2 regions of the Chelatococcus sp. HY11 genome follow, and region 2 is predicted to be linked to the other one. Evidence: riboswitches for the same ligand, from Rfam matches in the RefSeq annotation. Region 2 holds a riboswitch; the other holds the start of a gene.
The links. A riboswitch is a leader RNA that binds a small molecule or an ion and turns the genes downstream of it on or off. The one in region 2 is predicted to bind glycine.
Positions count from the first base shown of each region.

Region 1: another riboswitch for glycine. It lies ahead of gcvT (glycine cleavage system aminomethyltransferase GcvT); the one in region 2 lies ahead of gcvP (aminomethyl-transferring glycine dehydrogenase).

Region 1 covers NZ_JAHBRX010000001.1:2,109,943-2,119,603, reverse strand. The annotation lists gene KIO74_RS09745 (F0F1 ATP synthase subunit A) at 1-707, shown strand, start outside; gene KIO74_RS09740 (F0F1 ATP synthase subunit C) at 751-978, shown strand; gene KIO74_RS09735 (F0F1 ATP synthase subunit B family protein) at 1,059-1,592, shown strand; gene KIO74_RS09730 (F0F1 ATP synthase subunit B family protein) at 1,597-2,076, shown strand; gene gcvH (glycine cleavage system protein GcvH) at 2,308-2,682, opposite strand; gene gcvT (glycine cleavage system aminomethyltransferase GcvT) at 2,710-3,849, opposite strand; glycine riboswitch at 4,051-4,147, opposite strand; gene KIO74_RS09715 (hypothetical protein) at 4,309-4,905, opposite strand; gene KIO74_RS09710 (class I SAM-dependent methyltransferase) at 5,148-7,142, shown strand; gene KIO74_RS09705 (glycosyltransferase) at 7,147-9,396, shown strand; gene KIO74_RS09700 (invasion associated locus B family protein) at 9,473-9,661, opposite strand, start outside.
Region 2 covers NZ_JAHBRX010000001.1:1,823,490-1,833,150, reverse strand. The annotation lists gene urtC (urea ABC transporter permease subunit UrtC) at 1-504, opposite strand, end outside; gene urtB (urea ABC transporter permease subunit UrtB) at 770-2,371, opposite strand; gene urtA (urea ABC transporter substrate-binding protein) at 2,623-3,933, opposite strand; gene KIO74_RS08485 (Fe(3+) ABC transporter substrate-binding protein) at 4,631-5,662, shown strand; gene KIO74_RS08480 (ABC transporter permease) at 5,764-7,560, shown strand; glycine riboswitch at 7,589-7,680, shown strand; gene gcvP (aminomethyl-transferring glycine dehydrogenase) at 7,914-9,661, shown strand, end outside.

The sequences.
Region 1 (9,661 bases), 290 kb from region 2:
GTCCGCTTTTCCACATCAGTGAGTCGCCGATTCACTTCACCAATTCTGCGGCCTTCATGGTTGCGTCGGTGGCGATCGTCATCGTCTTCCTGCTGCTCACGTCGAGCCAGCGCTCGATGGTGCCGGGCCGGCTCCAGAATCTTGGCGAGCTGACCTACGAGTTCGTAGCCAATACGGTTCGACAGTCCGCCGGCAAGGACGGCATGGTCTTCCTGCCTTTCGTGTTCTCACTCTTCAGTTTCATTCTGATGGCGAACGTGCTGGGCTTGCTGCCGTACTCCTTCACCGTGACCAGCCAGATCGTCGTCACGGGCGCGCTGTCGCTCCTCGTCATCGGTGTGGTGATCGTCTATGGCTTCGCCAAGCATGGCATGGGCTTCCTCAAGCTCTTCGTGCCGTCGGGCGTGCCCGGCTGGCTCCTGCCGCTGCTCGTCGCGGTCGAGGTCGTCTCCTTCCTGTCCCGCCCGATCAGCCTTGCCGTTCGTCTTTTCGCCAACATGCTGGCGGGACACATCGCCCTCAAGATCTTCGCGGGCTTCGTCACGATCCTGCTGGCCCAGGGCTTCCTCGCCATTCTGTCGCCTCTGCCGCTCATCTTCACTGTCGCATTGACTGCGCTTGAGGTGCTCGTCGCGGTCCTGCAGGCCTATGTCTTCGCCGTGCTGACAAGCATTTATCTGCACGACGCCCTGCATCCCGGCCACTGATACGCCGGCCGGTTTTTCCGCCATCTCCCAAGGAGCACTAAAGATGGATCCTGTTGCAGCAAAGTACATCGGCGCGGGTCTCGCGTGTCTCGGTATGGCCGGCGCCGCCATTGGCCTCGGCAATCTCTTCGGTCAGTTCTTCGCCGGCGCGCTGCGCAACCCGTCTGCGGCCGATGGCCAGCGCCCGACCCTGCTCCTCGGCTTCGCGCTGACGGAAGCTCTTGGCATCTTCTCGCTTCTCGTCGCGCTGCTGCTGCTCTTCGCCGTCTGAGGCGAAGCGATATTCGAGTGATGGCGACCAGACCTTCGGAACTTGTTTCCGGGGGTCATCGCGCGATGCGGAGTTGACGAATGGCCGAACCGGTCACGACTGGAGCCGAAGCCCATGGCGGCGGCGCATTCCCGCCGTTCCAAGCCGAGACGTTTGCGTCCCAGCTGTTCTGGTTGGCGGTGACATTCGCTCTGCTTTACTGGTTCCTCGCGAAAGTGGCTCTGCCGCGCATCGGCGGAACTATTGCGCAGCGGCACGACAAGATTCAGGGCGACCTTCACGAGGCGATCGCCGCCAAGAAGGAAGCCGAAGCGGCTGGCCTCGCCTATGAGGCGGCACTGTCCGATGCGAAGTCCCGTTCGCAGGCGATCGCAGCCGAGACGCACCAGCGTCTGCAGGCCGAGACGGATGCCAGGCGCCGCGAGCTCGACGCCGCCCTGGCCGAGAAGCTTGCTGCGGCCGAGAAGGTGATTTCCGAGACCAAGTCGGCGGCGCTGACCCATGTCGAGGGCATCGCCACGGACGCGGCCGACGCGATCCTTCAGCGCGTGCTAGGGGACAAGCCTCCTCAGGAGCAGGTCTCCGCGGCCGTCAAGACAGCGATGAAGGGATAAGGTCATGGACGCTACTTTCTGGGCTGCCGTCGCGTTCATTCTCTTTCTCGTTCTGGCGATCTATCTGGGCGGCGGTCGTGCGATCGTCGCCGGGCTGGACGCGCGCGCCAAGCGCATTTCCGATGAGCTGGCCGAGGCTACACGCTTCCGTGCGGAAGCCGAGGCTCTTCTTAAGGAATACCAGGCGAAGCGGGCTGCGGCGGAAAAGGAAGCTGCCGATATCGTTGCGAATGCCAAGGTAGAAGCTGAGCGCGTCGCCGCCGAGGCCAGCCAGCGCATGAGCGATTTCGTGGCGCGCCGCACGGCATCCGCTGAGGCGAAGATCGCCCAGGCTGAGGCCCAGGCCACCGCCGAAGTGCGGGCGGCTGCCATCGATGCTGCCCTGAAGGCATCCGAGACGGTCTTGAAGGATGCGGTCCGGGGTGAGAAGGGCGCGTCGATCTTCGCATCGAGCCTTGCGGACCTCCGTTCGAAGCTCAACTGATAGCGCCTGAGCGCCTCGCTCCGGCTTGAACAGAAAGCCCGGCTCCGCCCAACGGAGCTGGGCTTTTTTCATGGGCCGACATCATTTGCAGGTCGGGCGATGCGCGTCACGATGCAGATGGCCAGGTTGGCAATTGCCGCGCTTGGATGCAGCCCTGACAAAAAACCCCGGCGTAAGCCGGGGTTTGTCTGTCATCACAGATGACCTCACTGGCAATGAATTGCCGGGCGATCAGCTGATCGACTTCAGGAAGTCCTCGTAATCGCTCTCGCTCATCAGAGTTTCGAACTCGGTCGGATCGGCGAGCTTCATCTTGAAGAACCATCCCTTGCCGGCAGGATCCTCGTTGATGGTCCCGGGGGCTTCTTCGAGCTCCGAATTGATGGAGACCACCTCACCCGCGAGCGGCGCATAGACTTCGCTCGCCGCCTTCACGCTCTCCACCACCGCGGCATCGTCACCCTTGGCGAAGACCTTGCCGACTTCGGGCAGTTCAATGAAAACCACATCGCCGAGCTGCTCCTGGGCGTAGTCGGTGATGCCGACCGTCGCCGTGTCGCCCTCGAGGCGGACATATTCATGGTCCTTGGAATAACGCGTCGTCATATCTGTCTCCGGAAAGTCTTCTGTTGATCAGCGTTTGTAGCGATGAGCGACAAAGGGAAGAGGAACGATGCTGGCAGGAAGAAGCTTGCCGCGCACGGACAACTGGATATCCGTTCCCACAGCGGCGAAGTCGCGGACAACATAGCCCATGGCGATGGGGCCTTCCGCTGTCGGTCCGAAGCCGCCCGAGGTGACCTCGCCGATGAGTTCGCCCCTGGCGTCCAGGATCTGGGTGCCCTCCCGCGCCGGCGCACGGCCCTGGGGCAGGATGCCGACGCGTTGGCGCAGCGGCCCTTCCGCCAGCTCGCCCGCGATGCGCCGATAGCCGGGGAAGCCGCCATCGCTGCGGCGGCGCTTCTGGATAGACCAGGTCAGCCCGGCCTCGACAGGCGAGGTCTCCTGGTTGATGTCGTGCCCGTAGAGGCAGAGGCCGGCCTCCAGCCGCAACGAATCCCGCGCGCCGAGACCCACGGGCTCAACCTCGGGTTGGCTCATGAGCAGATCCCAGAGCGCCACCGCGTCATTGTTGGCGACCGAGATCTCGTACCCATCCTCGCCGGTATAGCCGGAGCGCGAAACAAACGCTGGTATGCCGCCGATGGTCAGGGATGCGACGGTCATGAAGCCCATCGCCGAGGCGGCTTCATCATAGCGTGTGAGGACGGCGGCCGCCTGAGGCCCCTGGAGAGCCAGCAGCGCGCGGTCGTCGTTGCGCTGGAGCTTCACGCTGTCCGACAGGTTCATATCGAGGTGGACGTAATCGGACTCCTTGCAGCCCGCGTTGACGACGAGCACAAGCTTGCCATCGTCGGCCGGGTCCGGCCCGCGCGAGACCATGAGATCGTCAAGAATACCGCCCTGCTCGTTGAGGAGCTGCGTATAGCGCTGGCGACCAAGCCCCAGCGCCGCGATGTCCGCGGGAACGAGGGCCTCAAGCGCCGCCGCGGTCGTCGCGTGGTCCGGCCCCACGAGAAGCGCCTGGCCCATATGCGAGACATCGAACAACCCAGCCGCCGCCCGGGTATGAAGGTGCTCGTGCAGGATGCCCTTGCCGTATTGGATCGGCATTTCATAGCCGGCAAAGGGCGCCATGCGGGCGCCAAGGGCAACGTGCCGCTCATAGAGCGGAGTACGCAAGGGGATATCGTCGTTCGACTGGCCCGCCATTCCAGATCCTTCCACAACAAAGGGACGCTCATGGTTATAATTGCCCAAAAGGGCATCCGGTCCCAACGGAAACCGGATCCATGCGCACCCCCTCTGTCTGTGGACCTGAGAGATTTCCCGCCTGGACGGCGCCATGCGCCATCAAGCGATTACCCCCGTCGGTGGGGCAGCCCACGAGGGCGGCCCGCTTTCCAGAGTGTCAAATCCCGCGCGGTCCCTTGTGCCTGAGCGTTTCCGGGGTGGTTGCGCCTTCGGCGCCGAACCATAGTTGAGGTCCGGGCTCTTCCGCAGGGATGAACGACAGAGACCGTCATAAGGCCTCGGCCCGATCTGTCAATCGGCGATTGCCGAGAGCGTTTCCGCTTTCGTATCGTGCTTCCCCGAAGCGCGGAGGAACACTGATTCTTTGCAGCTCCGCGATCCGGTGGCGAAAAAGCCCGCCCTGGTTCTGGCGCTGCTTCAGCGGCGACCCACGCGAGCCTGTGCCGGGGCACTGCCAAGGCCAACCATGATGGTAACCTCGCCTTCGCCGGGCGGAACAGCGATACCATCCTCGACGACCGTAAAGGCGGCTTGTGATTCGCCGGGGGCGAAAGCAACGCCTGTCGTGCGCGTGCGATTGGCAAGGACGGTATTGCCGCGCTTGACCGTGAAATGCACTGGGGCGGTGACGCGGCCGACATTGCCGCCAGAGCCGAGGAGCGCGAGCGCTTCGACGCCGACTTTCAGCTGATAGCCGCCATCGCCGGTCATGGTGCATTCACGGGCGACATCGGTGATGGAGATCTGATAGCGCGCGTTCTCGCCGCCGACCCGGATAGCCGATCCGCCCTCGGTGATGTCGACTTTGGGGCAGACGACTTCATACTCTGGCACGGCCGCCTCCGGTGGGACTGTCGCACCACCATAGAGGAGAAAATTGCCGACCGAAGTGCCGCCACCCGATGTCCCGGAAGAGGAGGAGCAGCCCGCCAGGGCAAGGCCGACTGCCAAAGCGATTGCACCGCTCCGAAGGGCCGGCCTGAGAGGATGCCGGTCTCGAGCCATCACAACCATTCACGATCTCCCTGCCAGTTCATCAGCGTTCCTGCATAGGTTGGATGCGAACAAAGAGCCATACGCGAGCGCTGTGGTCAAACCACCCCGTGGCCTGCCGCGCGGCACCCGGCTCTCTCCAGGGTGAGGAACGAATATTGAAAAACATCTTGCCATGTCGCGAGCATGTCGTTCATAGTGTATAAATATTTGATCAAAGAATTATTTTCCTTTTTTTCATAAAAATAATTGTGATAGATGACATGAACATCGCCAATAGAAAATATTGGAAAGAAAAGGCTGGGCGCGATTATCAGCGGCAGCAGGCCTACAGGATAGAGACTGGCAATAGCGCTTATAGGCGACAGGAAGATTGGCTCCTGTCATATCTTGAGCAGGAGCGATGCCGGCGAAATCTCGACAGGCCGCTTCGCGTGCTCGACTTCGGTTGCGGGTTTGGCCGACTCGCGGGCCCCATAAGCACCCTGGAGGGCATTGCCTACCACGGCTATGATTTTTCATCGGCCATGGTCGCAGATCTGCTCGCCACGCCGCCACCGGCGCTGGCGGATGTGATTCGAGACCGCGTTCGCGTGGCGGACACAGTCGAGGCTGCTTTTCCCGGCGAATGCTTTGACATCATTTTTACAATCTCGGTCCTGATCCACAACAGCGAGGACCAGGCACGCGAGCTGATCAGCCAGATGGCGGCGCGGCTGGAACGGGAGGGACGTCTCGTCCTCATCGAGAACCGTCTCGTGGCCGCCACGCTCTTTCAGAACAACTGGCATGCGGGCTGCTGGGTTCATGCCTTCGCGGACTATGCCGCTGCATTGTGGGATGTCTCGGTCACCGAAGGTGTCACCGACCAGCATGGAGTCTATATACTTGCTCCACCTGATGAGGGCAGGCAGGGGCGTCTCACCTATCGCAAAGCCTCCGAGCCGCGCGAAAGACCAGTTGATCTCGACCAACTTCACGTACTGGCGCTTCCCAACACCTTGGATCAGCTCAGAAGCCTGCTGAACGGGCTGCCCGATCCGTCAGGAAGCTTCGATAGCGCGGCCCAGGCCCGCGTTCATGATCTCTCCGAGCGCAATGCCCATCTCGAGCGCCTCATCGGCGAGATGAGGGAGGCGCGCGCCACGCGCCAGCGGCTGGATGCGACGCTGGGCGCTACCCTCGGACGGAAGAGGCCCCGCGAAGCGGATGCGCAGCCGAACCAGCAGGGCGCGCTGGTCACGGATAGTGCGTCACCTTTCAGTCTCTGGAACGCCCGGTCTGACACCCGCTATGCCCATGACATTCCTGGCTTCCACCACGTTCTCCACGTCTTTCACAAGGAGTGGTTCGGCATACGGGCTGCTGCCGGTGCGCTGCCGGGTCGGAAGCTCGCTGTGTCGGCAGACCCGGCGAAAGGGCGCGCTCTCCGGGAGACCGTGCACGCTATCCTCGCGGCCGGGCTACAGCGCATCGTTTTCCACGGATTCTCGGACAACACGACCGCCATCGTGGAAAGCCTCGCGAGTCACGGGCTCGCTGATCGGATGTTCCTCGTGCACCACGGCGGGACAACCCAGTGGATCAATAGCCGCGAGCGTCATTACGCTTTTGGCATTATCGACCTCCTGCGAAAGGGTTGCCTGCGCAAGGCGCATTTCATGCGGCCGGGGTTCGACTTTCCCGTCCGCGGACTGTTCAGGCCAATGCTTTTCAATCTGTCCCCGCGCCATGATGCTCCAGACCATCTGCGCGGTGATCCGCGTCCCGCGACGGTCTTTGCTCCCGGCTGGGCCGGCTGGATCAAGAACGTTTCCACGAACATTCTCGGCGCGGCCTTATCGCCGGCGGTCGATGAGATCTGGGTTTATGCGGAGGATCTCGCTTTGCCACCGCCTCTCGACGCGAAGCTGCGGCATCTGACCTTCTGCGGCCGGGAAGACACATTCCGTCGCATGGCGGCGTCGCAGATGTGTCTGAATGCCTCGCTGATCGATTGTCACCCGGTCGTCAATCTCGAGGCCCAGAGCGTTGGCCGGCCCTGCATCCGCGGGCCGCTCTTCCTCGATGCGCTGGAAAACCATCCCTATGTCGGTCTCACCCAGGTCGATGACGTCTCGGGGGCGACACAGGTCAAAGCCGCCATAGAGCGCGTGCTCGACGTTCCCCCGGCGGAGCGTGAACAACTCACGCGTGACTACCAGGCACAAAGCGACGCCATCGCCATCGACCGTTACCGTGAATTCCTGGAGCTCTGAGGCGATGGGTATCTTGGCATTCGTGACTTTCGAGCTTGCGCCGTTCACCCCGGGGGGGATAGGCCGGGTTTTGCACAACATGCTTCTCAGCATGAGCGACGAGGATCGCAACCGCTCCCTCGTCATCCTGGTTGATGCCGATGGTGCGACGGATGGCTTTGCCGAGCTCTTTCCCGGCGTTGGGCTGGTGCGCGTGGATACGGCGCGGCACGAGCCGGGCAGCCAGGCCCGGACGCTCGGCGCGCATGTGGCGCCTCAGACGGTCTACGGACATAGCCCGCATCACTGGCGGTCGGTCGCTGTGCAACAGGCGCTGGCCGAGGCTGCCACGCGTCACGCGTTCGACTATGTCGAGTTCCCGGACTGGGGTGGACTTGGCTTCGCCACCATCCAGGAGCAACGGTTGCGGCGCTTCCTGGACGATGCCGTCATCGCGGTTCGCCTGCATAACGCCCACAGGGGCCTGCTACAGGCTGAAGCGCGGGCGATCTCCCGCAGCGATCTCAATCTCGCGGATATCGAGCGCAAATGCCTGCGCGATTGCGATGTCGTGGTTGGCCAGCTGCGACCCTTCGCGGATATGACGCGCGAGATCTTTGCGCTTGATGCGGTGGACTGGGAGCGGCGTCTTGTCATTCACACGCCGCCGGTGCTGCTCGACGGGCGTGAGCCGGCGCGCGAGACGATACCGCCCGCTTCCAACCAATCGATCCGCTTCACGTCCAAGGTGCAACCCGTCAAGCGGCCGGACCTCTTCGTGCGGGGCGTCGCAGGCTTCATGCGCCGCGATTCCGGCTACACCGGCTCGGCCGCCTTCAACGCCCACGCCTTCGAGCCGGATTACCGCCGCTATATCGACTCGTTGATCCCATCAGACCTCAGGCCTCGCTTCGATGCCGCCGCAAATCCGGGAGACCGCCAACGTCAGGCAATGATCGCGGCAAGCACGGTCGTCGTGCCAAGCGATATCGAGTCCTTCTGCCTCGCGGCTTACGAGGCGTCGCTTCTCGGCGCGCGCGTGGTGCTGAATGGAGCGAATCCGGCTTTCGGGCCTGATACGCCCTGGATCGACGGCGAGAACTGCGTGAAGTTCGACGGCACGGCCCTGGGCCTCACCAACGCGCTGGAGCGTATTCTCTCGCCGTCCCTCCACCTGCGGCCCTTGCAGCCGCCCACGGACCCCTGGCCCTGGGAGAACCCGTCTCCTGTCACTGCCCGAGACGCCGCGACCCGCGAGCCTCTCGTCTCCGTCGTCATCCCTCACTTCAATCTCGGCGCCTATTTGGCGGAAACCATCCGCAGCGTTCTCGATCTTAGCTACGATAACCTCGAGATCGTCGTTGTCGACGACGCGTCGACCGACGAGCACAGCCGTTTCATGATCGGGCAGCTGCGGCGGAAGGAGGATCCGCGGCTGAAGGTCGTCGCGCTGGAGTGTAATCGCGGTTTGGCCAACGCGCGCAACGTCGGTGTCGCCCACGCGGCGGGAGATTACATCCTGACGCTTGATGCGGACGATCTTCTGCACCCCGGCTTTCTGTCGCTCGCGGTCGATGCTCTGGAGCGGAATCCCGAGCATGACTTCGTCGTCCCCCAGGCGGGATATTTCAGGGAAGCCGATGAAATTCCGCTGCCGGGGGAGCCGTCAAATTTTATCGACTACGCGATCTTCACCGGCGAGGCGGTCATCGCGGGCCTTACCGAAAACCGGTTCTCGACCGCGACAGCCGTCTTCAGGAAGACGCTGCTGCAGCGCTTTCCTTATAGGGAGGAGTTGCGCGCCTATGAGGACTGGGATCTCTATCTCAGGCTTTCTCAGGCGGACGTGCGTTGCCTCGTGACCACCGGCGTCTATTTCTACTATCGCCGCCGGGCTGAATCGATGATCGCGCGATGCGAGGCCGATACCAGAACGCGCCCGATGCTCGTCCATGACATGATGCGCGGTGGTGCCGCCGGCAGCTTGCACGACCGTGGCAGGTTCCTGGCGATTTGCGCCGCGGCAACCGCGGAAAGCGAAGCCCGCCAGTTCAAGGAGCAATATCAAACCGTCCGCCTGCCCGAGAGTCGCTTCATGCGGGGCGCGTTGAAGGCGCATGGCTACTGGACGCGTTTGCCGGCGTCTGTGCGATTGATCGCGGGAGGCAGCGTGTTGCTAGCCTGGCGAGGCGCCCGCGGTGTTGTTCGCATCTGGTACCGTCTCCGCCACGGTTTCCCCAGGCGCTCCTGGCCGCGACTGGCCAGGACCTTGTAGGCGGCTCGTCGTCCAGCCCTTCAAAGACGCGATCGGCGGCGGGAACGGATCTCACCGCTATCCCGGCCGGCCGTCGTCAGGGGAGGCTTTCCAGGCCTTTGTCGAAGCCGGACAGCGATACCGGAATGCCGATGCCTTCTTCGGGCGTCTGGAAGACAATGAAGGTCGCGGCCTTGCCGGTTCGGAGCTGATTGGTGAGATTGTCGTCCATGACGACCTCGGCGACGCACCCCGTCGTCAGGCAGCGGACAAAACCAGCGCGGCC
Region 2 (9,661 bases):
CTGGGTGATGATGGAGAGATAGACGCCCGTGACCCGCGAGCGGAAAGCGAGCCAGCCGAAGACGAAGGCGAGCAGCCCCGGGACGAGCACCACCATCACCATCGCGAAGGGGAAGGTCGAGAAGCCGTACCAGTACCAGGGCAGCTCCTGCCAGTTCAGGAACACCATGAAATCCGGCAGCACCGGATTGCCATAGACGCCGCGCGTGCCGATCTGGCGCATGAGATACATGCCCATGGCATAACCGCCGAGCGCGAAGAACGCGCCATGTCCCAGCGAAAGGATGCCGCAGTAGCCCCATACGAGATCGAGGGCGACGGCAAGCAGGGCATAGCAGAGATACTTGCCCATCAGCGAGACGGCGTAGGTCGGCACATGCAGCGGCGAGGTCGGCGGCAGCATGAGATTGGAGGCGGCGACAAGCACGGTCACGGCCGCGAGAATGGCGAGAAAGATCCGCCCCTTGCCGTCGATCAGCGTGAGGATGAAGGGCTGGCGGATCATGAAGCCGCTCCCGTATGGCCGAGCGCGGCCATGATCCTCCCCCTCCGGGGGGAGGTGGCGCCGTGAAACGGCGACGGAGGGGGGCTGACAGGCAGGGCGATATCGGCCCCACCCGGCTCCGAGCTTTGCTCGGAGCCACCCTCCCCTGGAGGGGAGGGATCTCGGCGCAGCACTTCCAAGTGCAATTCACGCAAGCCAAATCCACCGGTCTCGATTGGATAGGGGGTGCTCATGGAACGGTGCATGCCATAGGAGGTATCGATCATCATGCTTCCACCGAGCGGCCCTTGAGGGCGAAGAGCCCGCGGGGCCTTTTCTGGATGAACAGGATCAGAAAGACGAGGAGCAGGATCTTGCCGAGCACGGCGCCCGCGTAGGGTTCGAGGAACTTGTTGGCGACCCCGAGCGTGAGCGCCGAGACGAAGGTCCCCCAGAGATTGCCGACGCCGCCGAACACCACCACCATGAAGGAATCGATGATGTAGCTCTGACCGAGGTTCGGCGAGACGTTGTCGATCTGCGACAGCGCCACGCCCGCGACGCCGGCGATCCCCGAACCCAGCGCGAAGGCGAGCATGTCGACGCGTGGCGTGCGGATGCCCATCGCGGACGCCATGCGGCGGTTCTGGGTCACCGCGCGCATCCGGAGGCCGAACGGCGTCAGCTTGAGCACGGCGATCAGGCCGAGGAAGACGCAGAGGCTGAAGATGACGATCCACAGCCGGCCGTAGGTGATCGTGACGCCAAGGACGTCGAAGGCGCCTGCCATGTAGGAGGGCGCGCCGACCTCCCGGTTCGTCGGCCCGAAGATCGAGCGCACGGCCTGCTGGAGAATGAGGCTGATGCCCCAGGTCGCGAGCAGTGTTTCCAGCGGCCGGCCGTAGAGATGGCGGATGACCAGACGCTCGATGAGCGCCCCCACGCCGCCGGCGACCAGGAAAGCGAGCGGCAGGGCAACGGGCAACGACCAGTCGAACAGCCCCGGGAAACGGGTGCGGCAGATTTCCTGCACCACGAAGGTGGTGTAGGCGCCGATCATCACCATCTCGCCGTGCGCCATGTTGATGATGCCCATGACACCGAAGGTGATGGCGAGGCCGATGGCGGCGAGCAGCAGGACGGAGCCGAGTGACAGCCCGTACCAGATGTTCTGGACGGTGGCGGCGATGGCGAGCCGGCGGTCGATGGCGGCGATGGCGGTATCGGCGGCGAGCTTGAGCACCGGCGACCCGCGGCCCGCCACCTGGGTAAGCATGGAGCGCGCGTCCTGGTCGCCCCGCGCAGCGACGATATCGACGGCCGCGATGCGATCGGCATCCGCGATGCCGTCGGCGGTCAGGAAAATGGCGGCCTGGGCCTGAAGCAGCGCCTGTTTCACGCTGCTGTCACGTTCGGTCGCGATGGCCTTGGCGAGAGCGGGCAATGTCGCCGCGTCGCGGGAGCGGAAGACGGCTTCGGCCGCCTGGCGCCGTTTGGACGCTTCCGGCGACATCAGCGTCAGCGTGCCGACCGCCGCCTCCACCGCGCGCCGCACGCGGTTGTTGAGACGCACAGGCCTGAGACCGGTCGGAGCCGGTGTCACGGCGTCGCCGGTGGCCGCGTCGCGGAAGGTTCCGCTCGCATCCCTGTAGAAGACGGCCTTGTCCGATGGACGGTAGAGCAGGCGGTTGTCGCCGAGCGCGTTTAGCACGGCTTCCGCGGTTGGTGCGCCGCTCTCGGCGACGGCCGCGACGCCTTTCTCAATATCCCCGTAGTTGTCTGTGGCGAGAGTGGCGAAGGCCGCGCGCGTTTCCTGCGCCAAGGCCGGCTGCACGATGGCGGCCACGAGGATGCCAAGAAGCGATAAAAGCCTGATCAGTGACGACATGGGATCGAGCCCGCCCAGCCTTTCGTGGATAGCAGCGTCATCGCATGGAGAGTTTGGGTTCCCTCTCCCCGGCGGGGAGAGGGGACAGGGTGAGGGGGAACATGCCCTTCCGCGAAGGGGAACAAGTCTCTCTGCGGAGGGAATTTCCCCTCACCCGGCCGCTTTTTGGCCGACCCTCTCCCCGCCGGGGAGAGGTGAAGAGCCGCTCCGGCCTATGCGCTCCCCTGCACGATTGGGAGAGCGCGTTCCGGTCACTTCGCCGCGGCCTGGGCGCCCTGGCCGCCGCACTTGCCTGTCTTCACGTTGAAATTGCCGCAAGACATGGGCGCTCTCCAGTCGGAGATCAGGTCCTTGGACCCTTCGAGGTAGTCGGACCATTCGTCGCCGACGACGAGGCCGGGCGTCTGCGACACGATGTTGAACTGGCCGTTGTCCTGGATCTCGCCGATCAGTACGGGCTTCGTGATGTGGTGGTTCGGCATCATCGCCGAGAAACCGCCGGAGAGATTGGGCACGGACACACCGATGAGCGCATCGATGACCTTGTCCGGATCCGTGGAACCCGCCTTCTCGACGGCCTTCACCCACATGTTGAAGCCGATGTAGTGCGCTTCCATCGGATCGTTGGTCACGCGCTTGTCGTTCTTGGTGAAGGCCTTCCACGCCTTGATGAACGCGGCGTTCTCCGGCACGTCGACGGACTGGAAATAGTTCCAGGCGGCGAGATGGCCGACGAGCGGCTTGGTGTCGATGCCGGCCAGTTCTTCCTCGCCGACCGAGAACGCGACGACCGGAATGTCCGTCGCCTTGATGCCCTGGTTGGCGAGTTCCTTGTAGAACGGCACGTTGGCATCGCCATTGATCGTCGAGACAACGGCGGTCTTCTTGCCGGACGAGCCGAATTTCTTGATGTCGGCCACGATCGTCTGCCAGTCGGAATGTCCGAAAGGCGTGTAGTTGATCATGATGTCTTCGGCCTTGACGCCTTTCTGCTGGAGATAGGCCTCCAGGATCTTGTTGGTCGTGCGCGGATAGACATAGTCCGTGCCCGCCAGGACCCAGCGCTGTACGCCTTCGTTCTCCATCAGGTAGTCGACAGCCGGAATGGCCTGCTGGTTCGGGGCCGCGCCGGTGTAGAAGATGTTGCGCGAGGATTCCTCGCCTTCATACTGCACCGGATAGAACATGATGCCGTTCAGTTCCTCGAAGACTGGAAGAACTGATTTACGGGATACCGAGGTCCAGGCACCGAAGACTGCGGCGACCTTGTCCTTCGTCAGAAGTTCGCGGGCCTTTTCGGCAAAGAGCGGCCAGTTCGACGCGGGATCGACGACCACCGCCTCCAGCTTCTTGCCGAGGACCCCGCCTTTCTTGTTCTGCTCTTCGATGAGCATCAGCATCACGTCTTTCAGCGTCGTTTCGCTGATCGCCATCGTGCCGGACAAGGAATGAAGGACACCGACCTTGATGGTGTCGTCTGCGGCGTGAGGGGCTCCCCCTGAAATCGCCAGGCCTGCTGCAAGAGCAAGGGCGGCGCATGCACGTCTCAAGCCATTCTTCATGTTTGACGTCTCCCACCTCGGGATTGTTTGGCGGGGGAAATCTCGCAAGGCTTGTGCCAGCGGATGGGAAATAGGTGTGGAGCCTCTTCTTCTATAGGAAATGCTGTCCACGGCCGGCTCGCGCGGCAAACCCTGAAACGACCTGTAAATTGGCTTGGCTGAATTTTAGGCAGCATCGATCTGAGGCACAAAAAACGACTATAAATTATGCATTCTGGATGATGCTTGGGCGTAAGCTCAACGATAGACCTGCAGTTTTGGGCAATTACAGCGACCCGGTAGAGGTACGTACACGAATTTGTGATCGCGAGGTTGGGGGCGGCCTGCTCATGAGGTCTCGTGTAGCCGAACGGGAGTATCTTTGTCTTGAACGTATTATAAAGTATTTATATCGGTGTTGTCCGAGATATTTTGTTTATTACATCGGTGAATAATTATTTTGCATGCGCGGAGTAAATTTAGAATTTATCTAAACTGGGGTATAGTTTTTTTTATTGCGATGGGCGCGTTGCTTTCTCGTTTGAAATATGACCATTTCCGATTTGCGCGCGATGACGTTGCGGGTGCGGGGCCGGGATTCGGTGCCGTATTCCCAACCGGCGTCAGTGTGAAGTGAGAAGAGGCTGTCGTCGCGCAATTGGCGGCGGCAGTCATGGATCAACGGCGGAATGGAAAGAGTCAGGAGGAGTTCATGTCCATCAATCGGATCGCCAGGATTGCTTGCCTCGCCGGCATTGCAGGTCTTTCCGCAGGCTTCTCCACGGCGGCTTCGGCTGCGGAAGAAGTAACGCTCTACACGACCCGTGAGCCCGGCCTGATCAAGCCGCTGCTCGACGCCTTCACTGAGAAGAGCGGGATCCAGGTCAAGACGCTGTTCGTCAAGGACGGCCTTGCTGAGCGCGTGGCGACTGAAGGCGCGAACTCACCGGCCGACGTCCTGATGACGGTCGATTTCGGCAATCTCATCGATCTCGTCGACAAGGGCGTCGTGCAGCCCGTGAAGTCTGACGCGCTGAATGCGGCGATCCCCGCCAATCTGCGTGACGCGGATGGCCGCTGGTTCGCGCTGTCGACGCGCGCGCGCGTGCTTTATGCCTCCAAGGATCGCACGGATCTCAAGTCGTTCACCTATGAGGACCTGGCCGATCCCAAGTGGAAGGGCAAGGTTTGCATCCGCGCCGGTCAGCATCCCTATAACACGGCTCTCATCGCCAACATGATCGCCAAGGACGGCGCGGCGAAGACTGAGGAATGGTTGAAAGGTGTGAAGGCCAATCTCGCGCGCAAGGCCGGCGGCGGCGATCGTGATGTCGCACGCGATATTCTCGGCGGCATCTGTGATGTGGGCCTCGCCAATTCTTATTATGTCGGCCTGATGCGCTCGGGCGCCGGCGGGCCGGACCAGGTCAAGTGGGGCGAAGCCATCAACGTCATCCTGCCGACCTTCGAGAAGGGCGGCACGCATGTGAACGTGTCCGGCGCGGCTGTCGCCAAGAACGCCCCGCATGCGGCCAACGCCGTGAAGCTCATCGAATTCCTGGCGTCGGATGACGCGCAGGAGCTCTATGCCAAGGCGAACTTCGAGTACCCGGTCAAGGCCGGTGTGAAGGCGGATCCGATCATCGCCAGTTTCGGCGAGCTCAAGATCGATCCGGCCGAGCTCACCGCCATCGGCAAGAACCGCAAGGCCGCCAGCGAACTCGCCGACAAGGTCGGCTTCGATAACTGATCGTGACGCGCCCCTCCCTGTTGCGGGGAGGGAGCCGCGCCATGTTCAAGCCGCGGCCCTGCGCAAGGGCTGCGGCTTCGTGCTGTATCAGAGCCCTCTGAATGTTTATCGGGTCTTCCGCACCTACCAATCGGACCGGCGTGACATACGGCCGGGCAGCGGCGCGTGCCGGCACGCGCGGGCCGCACGGGCGCGGCTGGCTTTTCGCGGGGATGGCTGTCGCTCTTGTCGCGCTGGCCCCGATCCTTGCCATCGTGGCGGTTGCCGGCGGCGCGGCGGAGAGCGTCTGGCCACATCTTGTTGCTTATGTCTTGCCTGAGGCCATTCGCCAGACGGCCATGCTGGTGACGGGGGTCGGTATCCTCGTCATCGTCATGGGAACGTGCCTCGCGTGGCTCGTCGTCGCGTATGATTTTCCCGGCCGCCGCTTGCTGGAATGGGCACTGCTGCTGCCGCTCGCGATGCCGACCTATATTGTCGCCTATGTCTATCTCGACGTGCTGCACCCCATCGGCCCCGTGCAGAGCGTCCTGCGCACGGTGCTTGGGATCACCAACCCGCGCGATCTGAGCTTTCCCGACGTTCGCTCGATGGGCGGATGCATCATTCTCCTCAGCTTCGTTCTCTACCCCTATGTCTATGCCTCGGTACGGGCGACCTTCCTCGTGCAGGCCGGCGGGGTGGTCGAGGCTTCGCATTCCCTCGGTGCGGGACGTTTCCGAACCTTCCTGTCCATCGCGGTCCCCCTGGCCCGTCCGGCGATCGTGGCGGGAGCCACGCTTGCTCTCCTTGAAACCCTGAACGATATCGGTGCGTCGGAATTTCTCGGCGTCAGAACGCTGACGGTGTCAATCTACGCGACCTGGATCAACCGCTCGAGCCTCGCCGGCGCGGCGCAGATCGCATTGTTCATGCTCGCCGTCGTCATCACCCTCGTCGTGATCGAGCGCATCGTTCGCCGGCACGCCGACTACGCCGATGCCGAGCCCGGGAGGCTCAAGCCAAAGCAGCTCACGGGGTGGGCCGCCATGGCCGCGATGTCCATCGCCGCGCTGCCGGTCCTCGTCGGCTTCGTCGTTCCCGTGCTGCACCTGTGCAACGAGGCCTACAAGCGCCTGCGTTTCGCTGGCTTCTCGCACAGCCTCGTGGATGCGATCCGCAATACCGCCTCCCTCGCGCTCGTCGCGACCGCCGTGACACTCGCGCTCGGCGCCTGTGTGATTGTCGCGCTGCGGCTCGCCGCCCACCGCAGCCCGAGTGACGTGCGGCGCGCCGGGCTGGCGGCGCGGGTCGCAAGCCTAGGCTACGCGGTGCCCGGTACCGTCCTCGCCATCGGCCTGATGGTGCCCCTCGCCACCATCGACAACACGATCGACGCGGCTTTGCGCGCGAGCTTCGGCATTTCGACGGGACTGATCCTTTCGGGAACGGTCGTTGCCCTGATCTATGCCTATGCCGCGCGCTTTCTCGCTCTCGCTGTGGGTGGACTGGAGGCGGGGCTCGCGAAAGTGCCGCTCACCCTCGATGATGCGGCGCGAACGCTTGGCGCCCATTCCGGCGGGCTGATCAGGCGCATTCATCTGCCGCTTCTGTGGCCGGCGATCGCCTCCGCCGCCATTCTCATTTTCGTCGATTGCATGAAGGAGCTGCCAGCCACCCTGTTGCTGCGGCCGCTTGACTTTGAGACGCTCGCAACCCAGCTCTACGCGGAGGCCTCACGCGGTACCTATGAGGATGGGGCGATTGCGGCCCTTCTCATTGTCCTTGTCGGCTTCCTTCCGGTGGTGTGGCTGGCACGGCTCAGCCGTCATGGCTTTGTGCGGTCGCGCCGTGCGACATCGGGTCGTGCCGACGATATTGATGGGGACTTGTCCGCCGGGCGCCAACCTGGCTTTTGACTTCCTGGCTGTTTTGAGTAGCTTGCAGCCGGCAGCAGCGGGAGAGACTCGGCCTTTGGGTCGAGCGCCGAAGGAGCAACCGCCCCGGAATCTCTCAGGCAAAAGGACCGCTGCCGCGCGACTACATCTGGAAAGAGAGGCCCGGAGCCCAGCGCTTCGTGCATCCGCCGACGGGATAACGCTCTCAGGCAAAGAAACAGATGGGGCACCACGGAGGCCGCGAGGCCGAAGGCGGTAAGCCATGGTCCGGCGAGATCCCGGTGATCTCCGGTCCATGATTTGCTTCCTGAGGCGCGAGGTCCTTCCGGGTCCGCCATTCTGAGCCGCCTGACCCTGCGCCCGAGGTGTTATTGATGACCGATCCCGAATTTCTCCTCAGCCGGACAGGCTCCGGCTTCGCCCGCCGCCATATCGGTCCGTCCGCGGCCGATATCGCCTCGATGCTGCAAACCGTCGGCGGAGGTAGTCTGGGCGGCCTCATCAATGAGACGCTTCCCCGTGCCATCCGGCAGGAAAAGCCGCTCGATTTCGGGCGTGGACTTACGGAGCGCGAGGCGCTTGCCGAGCTCGGCCGGGTTGCGGCGCAGAACGAGGTTTTCACCTCGCTTATTGGACAGGGCTACTACGGCACGCTGCTGCCGGCTGTGATCCAGCGCAACATCCTTGAGAACCCGGCCTGGTATACGGCCTACACGCCTTACCAGCCGGAGATCAGCCAGGGCCGGCTCGAGGCCCTGGTCAATTTCCAGACCCTGATTGCCGATCTGACGGGCCTCGACGTAGCCAATGCCTCGCTGCTGGATGAGGGCACGGCCGCCGCCGAAGCCATGGCCATGGCCAAGCGCGTTGCGAAATCGAAGGCCAATGCCTTCTTCGTCGATGCCGGATGCCATCCGCAGACCATCGCCGTCATCCGTACCCGCGCGGAGCCGCTCGGCTGGAAGGTCATCGTCGGCGATCCTGAAAAGGATCTTGATCCTGCCGCCGTCTTCGGCGCCATCTTCCAGTATCCCGGCACTGACGGCCATGTGCGCGATCTTCGCCAGACGATCGCAGCGGTCAAGGGCGCTGGCGGCATCGCCGTGGTGGCGGCTGATCTGCTCGCTTTGACCCTTCTTGCCTCTCCGGGTGACCTTGGCGCTGATCTGGCGATCGGCACCAGCCAGCGCTTCGGCGTGCCGATGGGCTTCGGCGGCCCGCACGCCGCCTTCATGGCGACCCGCGACGCCTACAAGCGCTCGTTGCCCGGCCGCCTTGTCGGCGTATCCGTGGATGCGCGCGGCGCGCCGGCCTATCGTCTGGCACTGCAGACGCGCGAGCAGCACATCCGCCGTGAGAAGGCGACGTCCAATATCTGCACGGCGCAGGTTCTGCTCGCCGTCATCGCCTCCATGTATGCCGTCTATCACGGCCCCGAGGGCCTGAAGGCGATCGCTGAGAGCGTCCACGCCAAGGCCGCGCGCCTGGCGGCGGGCCTGTCGCAGATCGGGCATGCGGTCGAGCAGGGCGCCTTTTTCGACACGGTCACCGTCCGGGCCGGCAGCCGGCGGGACGAGATCATCGCCCGCGCCCGCGAGGCCCGGATCAATCTACGCGTCTATCCCGGTGAAGAGGGACGCATCGGCATCAGCCTCGACGAGACCACGACCGATGCGACGGTCGAGGCCGTATGGGCTGCCTTCGGCGGCACCATGAGCTACGGCAGCGTGCTTTCCGAGGCCAAGCTGCCGCAGGCCCTGCTGCGCCAGTCGCCTTATCTGACGCATCCGGTGTTCCATCGTTATCGCTCCGAGACGGAGCTTCTGCGCTACATGCGCAAGCTCTCCGACAGGGATCTCGCGCTCGACCGCGCCATGATTCCCCTCGGGTCCTGCACCATGAAGCTGAACGCCACGGCGGAGATGATCCCGATCACCTGGCCGGGCTTTTCCTCGCTCCATCCCTTCGTGCCGGCCGAGCAGGCGAAAGGGTATGCCGCGATGATCCGCGACCTCGAGGCCAAGCTCGCCGAGGTGACGGGTTATGACGCGGTTTCGCTGCAGCCGAATTCCGGCGCGAACGGCGAATATGCGGGGCTTCTCGCCATCCGCGCCTACCACCA